One region of the Peribacillus sp. YIM B13472 genome, then DNA from elsewhere that is predicted to be linked to it. Evidence: predicted binding sites of a transcription regulator. Region 1 holds the regulator's gene; the other holds the start of a gene.
The links. Region 1 encodes Rex, which represses fermentation and respiration genes when NADH is low (regulators of the CRP and FNR family bind a similar motif). Its sites were predicted from a motif close to TTGTGAAATATTTCACAA; they were not measured.
Positions count from the first base shown of each region.

Region 2: a site for Rex is predicted at 1,902-1,919, ahead of qoxA (cytochrome aa3 quinol oxidase subunit II). Genes of this name have one in related genera too.

Region 1 is NZ_JBHZPG010000031.1:57,549-61,988, reverse strand. It holds gene ACFX4I_RS20130 (ABC transporter ATP-binding protein) at 1-979, opposite strand, end outside; gene moaC (cyclic pyranopterin monophosphate synthase MoaC) at 1,113-1,619, shown strand; gene ACFX4I_RS20120 (redox-sensing transcriptional repressor Rex) at 1,653-2,312, shown strand; gene ACFX4I_RS20115 (YdiK family protein) at 2,343-2,555, opposite strand; gene ACFX4I_RS20110 (CPBP family intramembrane glutamic endopeptidase) at 2,552-3,277, opposite strand; gene groES (co-chaperone GroES) at 3,612-3,896, shown strand; gene groL (chaperonin GroEL) at 3,956-4,440, shown strand, end outside.
Region 2 is NZ_JBHZPG010000009.1:174,967-179,406, reverse strand. It holds gene ACFX4I_RS10115 (S1C family serine protease) at 1-283, shown strand, start outside; gene ACFX4I_RS10110 (hypothetical protein) at 546-860, shown strand; gene qoxA (cytochrome aa3 quinol oxidase subunit II) at 2,038-2,967, shown strand; gene qoxB (cytochrome aa3 quinol oxidase subunit I) at 3,041-4,440, shown strand, end outside.

The DNA.
Region 1 (4,440 bases):
CGCTTTGCCTTTCAATCTGGAAAGAAAAATTCGCGGATTTTTCATCACCTTGCGGCTTGTCCAATACATCCATCTTTTCGAGCTGTTTGCGTCTGCTTTGTGCTCTTTTCGTGGTGGAAGCCCTGGTGATATTACGTTGGACAAAGTCGCGAAGCTTTTCAATTTCCCCTTGTTGCTTCTCGAACAGTTTCATGTCCCGCTCATAATCTTCCGCTTTTACCTCTAGGTAAGAACTATAATTACCATGGTATTTTTTCATGTTATTCCGAGAAATCTCATATACGAGGTTTACTACCTTATCTAAAAAATAACGGTCATGGGAAACAATAAGGACAGCTCCCTGGTAGCTTTGTAAATATTGTTCAAGCCAAGAAAGGGTTTCGATATCCAAATGGTTCGTCGGCTCATCCAGAATCAATATATCCGGTTTCCTTAAAAGCAGTTTCCCTAATGCAAGCCGTGTTTTTTGCCCACCGCTTAAAGTGGAAATTGGGGTAGAATAGTCAAAGTCAGCAAACTGAAGTCCATGCAATACGGAACGGATATCCGCTTCATATTGATAACCGCCCTTCTCTTTGAATGCCACCATCAAAGTGTCGTATTCATTCAGCACTTTTTGGTAAATTGTTTCGTTTTCAAAGATGTCAGGTCTGGCCATATCAGCCTCAAGGCGACGCAGTTCCTTTTCTTGCTCTATAAGGTCCGTGAATACAGTCAGCATTTCATCCCAAATGGTCAGTTCGGATTCCAATCCCGTATCCTGGGCCATATAGCCGATGGTGACGCCTTTTGGTTTGATTATTTCACCGCCATCATGGGAAAGCTGCCCGGCTATGATTTTAAGCAGAGTGGATTTACCGGCGCCATTTCGGCCGACAAGTGCAATTCGATCTTTATTTTGAACTTCGAGCTTCATATTTGATAAAATAAGTTCAGCTCCATAATATTTCGATAGTTGATTGATTTGTAATAAAATCATAGATTTCACCTCAATTGATTATTGTTAGTGTAACGTATTTTGGTTATTATCGGCAACAGCTTGGTTCCAAGCTTAAACAAAAGCTGTTACATAAAGTGGAATAATAGTGTATGATTTAGGAGGGGTTACTTAAATGGGAGACTTAACGCATTTTAATGAACAGGGCAGGGCCAAAATGGTCGATGTGAGTGCTAAGCCTGAAACAACCCGGACGGCAGTAGCTCAATCGAGCATTTTATTGAATGATGAAATATATGAATTGGTCACGAACCATAAAATGAAAAAAGGTGATGTACTGGCTGTTGCGCAAGTTGCAGGAATAATGGCCAGCAAAAATACATCCAATATAATTCCGATGTGCCATCCCATTGCTCTGCAAGGGGTCAATATAGCCTTTGATTGGGAAAAAGAAGAACAAGGATATAGGCTTAGGATTGAAACGGAAGCTAAGACAAAAGGGAGTACAGGTGTGGAAATGGAAGCGTTAACAGCTGCATCCGTGACTGCCTTGACTGTTTATGACATGTGTAAGGCCATTGATAAGGGAATGGTGATCGGGCCTACATTCTTAGTGGAGAAAACAGGCGGAGTTTCCAGTGACGATTATAAAAGGCAAGTAAAACAAACAGATAGAGATTAAGTTGAAAAGCATGTGTGAAAGCGGGGAAGAACAATGAACCATGACCCAAAGATACCGCAGGCGACAGCCAAAAGGTTGCCATTGTATTATCGATTTTTAAAGAACTTACATTCCTCAGGCAAACAAAGAGTTTCCTCGGCAGAGCTAAGTGAAGCTGTAAAAGTGGATTCTGCCACCATTCGCCGTGATTTTTCCTACTTTGGCGCGCTTGGGAAAAAAGGCTACGGCTACAATGTCAATTATTTATTATCCTTCTTTAGAAAAACACTAGATCAAGATGAATTGACCAAAGTCGCTTTAATCGGGGTAGGAAATTTAGGAACCGCTTTTTTAAATTACAATTTCATGAAAAATAATAATACTAAAATTGAAATGGCTTTCGAAGTTTCTGAAGAAAAGGTCGGCAAGCGAATAGCTGATGTGCCCATCTATCATATGGATCAAATCGATACACTATTGCAGGAAAATAATATTACTGCGGCTATATTGACAGTGCCTGCACAGGTAGCTCAGACGATTACCGATCGTCTAGTCAAAGCCGATATAAAAGGAATATTGAATTTCACACCTGCACGGCTGACAGTGCCTCCATCCATAAGGGTTCATCACATTGACCTGGCCGTGGAGCTTCAGTCGCTCATCTACTTCCTGAAACATTATCCTGTAGTGGAAGAAGCCGCATTGGAGGAATGAAAAAAAACGCTGCATCATTGCAGCGTTTTTTTATTTTTTCTTATTTTTTTGTGCGGCTTTAATCTTAAAGTGCAGCAAGATCATGCGTAATCCCGATCCAAAATCAAGAGTTGCAATAAGGACAAGTATGTAGGCAAAGAGTCCCCATCCGGAAGAATTGACGGTTTGAATCGCGATAGCGGTAAAAAGAGCTCCTAAGCCTGCATAGATGATGCCCATGAATAATGGTGATTGACGTTTCATAATAAACCTCCGATGAAGGCCTGTGCAGTATCTAGCATCTTCTCCATATCCTCCCGATATACCACTTGAAGGATGATAACAAGCGTATTCATTGCAATATGAGCGCTCATGGAAACGAGAATGCGGCCTGTTTTCGCATAAAGGAAAGCAAAGGTGAAGCCCATTGCCGTATATAAAAGAAGATGTTCAAATTCACCATGCGCCAAGCCGAAAATAACTGAGCTGATTAAGGCTGAAATAAAGAAGTTAAAGCGTTTATGAAGTGATCCGAAAATGATTTTCCGGAATATTAATTCTTCCAATATAGGTCCAATTACTGAAGTGACGAAAATGACCATGGGGACTTTGTAAATGAGTGAAATAAGTTGCTGCGTATTCTCTGATTCAGACTCCACCCCAAGCATTTGTTCAATGCTGCCGGCAATGCTTTGTGCAAAAAGAGCCATGAACACTCCTGCAATTGCCCATAATATGGACATCGAAACGGAAGTTTGATTTCTCGTGTCCAACTTTTCCCTCATATCTTTTCTTATTAAAAAAAGAATCAAGAATAAAGCAACGAGAAAACTGAAAACTATCCAGTATGCTGCAGACTTCACTTTGAGTTCATCTGCCGGCATTCCAGTATAAGACCCGATCAGCATGAAAATGGGCACCCCAACAATACTGGATAATTGCATGGCAATATAAGTGATGATGACGAACCAATATTCTTTTTTCAAAAATGAAAACTCCTTTTATAGTCACCCATCCCGTTCGGAACGTTCCTGATATGGGGACAATCTATAAACGCATACTCCAAAATGGTATCAAATATTGAGGCAGAACACCACTTAAAGGTACCCCTAACATAACATTTCAATTACATTGTTAAGGAAATCATTATGCTAAAGTAGTTTACCCGTAATTTATCAGAAATTAATAAAAAATTTTCAATAAGATACTTGCAAAAAAGGCTCGGTTTATTTAATATTATAAATGTGTTAGCACTCGTTGATGAAGAGTGCTAATAATCATGAAACAAATTATCAAGAGAATATGAGGAGGTTGTTTCACTTGTTAAAACCATTAGGTGATCGCGTTATTATTGAACTAGTTCAAACTGAAGAAAAAACTGCAAGCGGTATTGTTCTTCCTGATACTGCTAAAGAAAAGCCACAAGAAGGTAAGGTAGTAGCAGTTGGTACTGGCCGTGTCCTTGAAAATGGCGAACGTGTTGCTTTAGAGGTTGCCCAAGGCGATCTAATTATCTTCTCAAAATATGCAGGTACTGAAGTTAAATACGAAGACACTGAATACTTAATTTTACGTGAAAGCGACATTCTAGCTGTTATCGGCTAATTATACATCATACTTAACTGAACGAAAATTTTCTTGAAATTTTAGGGAGGTACTTATAAATGGCTAAAGAAATTAAATTTAGTGAAGAAGCTCGCCGTTCCATGCTTCGTGGTGTGGACGCACTTGCAGATGCAGTTAAAGTAACGCTTGGACCAAAAGGTCGTAACGTGGTTCTTGAGAAAAAATTCGGTTCACCGCTTATCACAAATGACGGTGTGACGATCGCTAAAGAAATCGAATTGGAAGATGCATTCGAAAACATGGGTGCGAAATTGGTTGCTGAAGTAGCAAGCAAAACAAACGACGTAGCTGGTGACGGTACAACTACTGCAACGGTTCTTGCACAAGCAATGATCCGTGAAGGTCTTAAAAACGTAACAGCTGGTGCTAACCCAATGGGTATCCGTAAAGGAATCGAGAAAGCGGTCAATACTGCAATCGCAGAATTGAAAGCCATTTCCCAACCTGTTGAAAACAAAGAATCAATCGCACAAGTTGCTGCCATCTCTTCAGCTGATGAAGAAGTGGGCCAACTGATTGCAGA
Region 2 (4,440 bases), on a different contig from region 1:
CTTGGCCAGTATGGAAGAACTGCCGCAATATTACATTCAAAATGTTCCTGAAGCCGTAAAGTCCGGTGTAATGGTGACGAGTATTGAAGCGGGATCGGCTGCGGCGAATGGAGGGCTTAAGCAACAGGATATCATCGTTGAGATTGATGGAACGAAAATAAATACAGCCGCTGCATTAAGGAAGTACTTATATACAGATAAGAAAATCGGCGATAAAGTTAAGGTTAAGGTATATCGGGGTACTGAAGAGAAAACGGTAACGTTAACCTTGCAAAAACCATAGAAAATAGTTAGCCCCTGATTATTAATCAGGGGCTTTTAATTGGAAGTCGAGAAGTTTTTAGTAGTATACAAAAGGTTAATTTCGGAAAAACAGATAGTTAATTTGGACTGTTTTTTTCAGATTTTAATATAGTCTCGAATACCTAAAGGTGAATAGTGGCGCGTTCTATTTGTCAAGGTTTTCATTGTGGATATGTTAAAAAATAGAAAAGATTTGACAAATTTGTGAAATGTCATAAAATAGAAAGAAAGGGGATGAAATTATGGAAGCTAATCAGAAGATGTTAGATGCAGTGAAATGGGTATCGGGCACAGGTTGTGTAATCGGAATTATTATTTTTGCTTTAAGTTTCTTTGTAAGCGATTACAATAAAGATTATATATTTACCGCCGTTGGAATCGCCATCACACTAAGCGCAGCTGCAATTTTTCTAGTTGGTATATTTTTTGTCCTGACAGAAGAAATGGTAATGAAAACACATAAAGGTGAAAGAATTGTACCGGAAACGACTAAAATCATAAAAATGAAGTCAAAGGCTAACACTCAAACAAAAAGAAGTACAGAATTCAGTAACTAAAACGAGGAATATAGCATAATGAACTTGCATTCTATCATCAGATTTACTAACATGGATGAACGCCTGTCTAAAGAATTTGAGTCAAAGTGATCCGAATGATTGAATGCGCTTTCATTTTGTGAAGGACTTGGATTAATTATCAGTTGGCTACTTTTTAATCAATACAATATACTGCACTCGTCATGTACAAAAAAAATTCAAGTAACCCTTTGTATTTGAAATACATACGATGTGCTTGGACATTCAAACCAAACTGCCTGAACGCCAGGAAGTTTTCACTTTGCATTTTGAACTATATCCACGAGAAAAGGACACTTTTAAAAAGTCCTTTTTTTGTGGTTTTTTTATGCACTTTTCCTTGAAGATACAAAAGGGATGTCGTTGATTTTTGAGTAGTGAGTTTCCAAAAGCCGGAGTTTATTGAACCACCAAATGTACTTTTTTGTAAAATGGTTTTTGTCCTGTCCTACTGATATTGATTGATAAACAACTGGACTAGTTGCAACTAGTTTGACTGACCCTTGAATTACTTCACCCACGACTACTGCTAAAGGGCTGTTTAGGAATACTGAATACTGACAGGGCAATAAGTATTGCGAGGAGAAAAAACATTTACATTTCACACTCGTTATTTCCTTATATATATATAATATTGACCAGTATTGGATCATAAGGGTATTGAAGCATGGAAACAACATTGTGTACAATGCGGCTACCATTTACCAACTTCCATGGCCGAGTGAAAAAAATCCGCTATAAATCATGTTTTCCAACGATAGATACCTAATTAACAGGATAGGTAATATAATTCATAATCTTTATAAGTCTTGAGGCAATAAACGCGGTGAATATAATGTGAAAATTTTATTTCATTATATTAGAGTAATATTAAACGGGAAGTGACCGATACTGTCATCAATCCTGTCTAATAAGTGAATTTTCCATAGGGAATTTATTAAACAATTATTATATTTCATTTGCTGAAGTTTTTCGAACATTTCTGTTCATTTACCATCTTCTTACTGCTCTTTATTGAACTTTATGTGACAGATGTCACTTTATATTGTCTTTTTTTACACTTGGGATTAATATTGGTATGTCGGGTTTGTGAACATGGTAACACTTTGTCCGAATAATTACCAATTGGAATTTTATTATGTAAGAAAGGGGTAGTACTATGAAATTAAAATGGGCTCTATTAACTATACTTTTTACAATTGCCACTGTGCTAACCGGTTGCGATAACCCATTAATGGTCTTGGACCCTAAAGGGCCAGTAGCTGCAACACAAGCAGATGTTATTATGATTTCGATATGGACAATGTCCTTTGTCGTCCTTGTCGTTATGGTACTGTATATCTTCATGATAATGAAATATCGTGCTTCCAAACAGCGTGATGATTATGAACCACCTCATATTGAAGGAAGTAAGGTTCTTGAAATAATTTGGGTTGCGATCCCAATTTTGATCGTCGCTTTCCTATCCGTTGTTACTGTTAAAACAACAAATGAAGTTGAGGCAACACCTAAAGGGTACGGAGATCAAGAACCTTTAGTTATTTACGCTTCATCGTCCAACTGGAAATGGCATTTTAGTTATCCGGAAGAAGATATCGAAACGGTCAACTATCTGTTTATACCGACTAACCGACCAATTGAATTTAAACTTTACTCATTCGGTCCAATCTCAAGTTTCTGGATTCCACAACTTGGAGGACAAAAATACGCGATGTCGGACATGGTTAATACGTTGCACTTAGCAGCTGATGTACCAGGTGAGTATATGGGTCGAAATTCAAACTTCAGTGGTTCAGGTTTTGCTCAGCAAACGTTCAACGTTAATGCACTGTCAGCAAAAGATTACGATAAGTGGGTAGATGAAATTAAAGCTACTGCTAAACCGATTACTGAGGAAAAATTCAATGAATTATTAAAACCTGGTCATGTGGGACAATCAACTTACACTGGAACTCACTTAGAGTTTTCACCAGCTCCTGAAGGGGAAAATGCTGGTCATGACCACGGATCTTCTGATACTGAAGAAAATGATTCCAAGGATTCACACGAGGAACATTCAGAACACAGCAACATGAATCATGATCACTAAGAATTAATTTCGTTCGATAAAACAACTAGGTTTACAAGATAAGGAATATTTTCCTGAAAGGAGTCACAAAAGTATGGATTACTTTGATCGATTTGCCGTACCTCATCCAAGTCCTGCGATTTATGCATCCATGATTGCCATTGGTTTAACCATGATTGCGGTTGTTGCCGGAATTACCTATTTTAAAAAATGGGGTTACTTATGGCGTGAGTGGTTAACAACGGTTGACCATAAACGTATTGGTATCATGTACATCTTGGCAGCACTGCTTATGCTTTTCCGCGGTGGCGTCGATGCTCTTATGATGCGTGCTCAAACGGCTATTCCAGATAACGGTCTTTTGGATGGACAGCATTATAATGAGGTATTTACAACACACGGGGTCGTCATGATCCTGTTCATGGCTATGCCATTCATCATTGGGTTAATGAACATTGTTACACCATTACAAATTGGAGCGCGTGACGTAGCATTCCCACGTCTGAACGCAGTAAGCTTCTGGTTATTCTTCATGGGGGCAATGCTATTTAACATCTCTTTCGTAGTCGGTGGTTCTCCTGATGCAGGTTGGACATCTTACTTCCCGCTGGCAAGTAACGATTTCAGTGAATCAGTCGGTTCGAACTATTACGCGATTTCACTTCAAATCGCTGGTATTGGTACATTAATGACTGGTATCAACTTTATCGTAACCATCTTGAAAATGAGAGCACCTGGCCTGAACTTAATGAAAATGCCAATGTTCACATGGTCTATCTTGATTACAAACTTCATTATCGTTTTCGCTTTCCCTGTATTGACAGTGGCACTTGCGTTGATGACAATGGATCGTCTATTCGGAACTCAATTCTTTACGATGGCCAATGGCGGTAGCGATATGCTTTGGGCAAACTTGTTCTGGGTTTGGGGACATCCTGAAGTTTATATAGTTATTCTTCCAGCTTTCGGTATTTACAGTGAAATCATTTCGACATTTGCACGTCGTAACCTATACGGGTATAATTCGATGGTTATCTCCATGGTAGCTATTTCTACACTATCTTTCATTGTATGGGCTCACCATTTCTATACAATGGGCCACGGTGCAATGGTTAATGGTATCTTCTCGATTACCACGATGGCAATTGCCGTCCCGACTGGTGTTAAGATATTCAACTGGTTGTTCACACTTTGGAAAGGTAAAATCGTGTTTACCGTTCCAATGCTATACTCTTTAGCTTTCATTCCGATTTTCACGCTCGGTGGGGTAACAGGGGTAATGCTTGCCATGGCAAGTGCTGACTACCAATACCATAATACAATGTTCTTAGTAGCTCACTTCCATTACGTTTTAATCCCTGGTACTGTATTTGCCGTACTTGCCGGTTTTACGTACTGGTGGCCAAAAATGTTCGGTTTCATGTTGAGCGAAAAAATTGGAAAATGGTCGTTCTGGTTCATTATAGTCGGCTTTAATGTAACATTCTTCCCGAT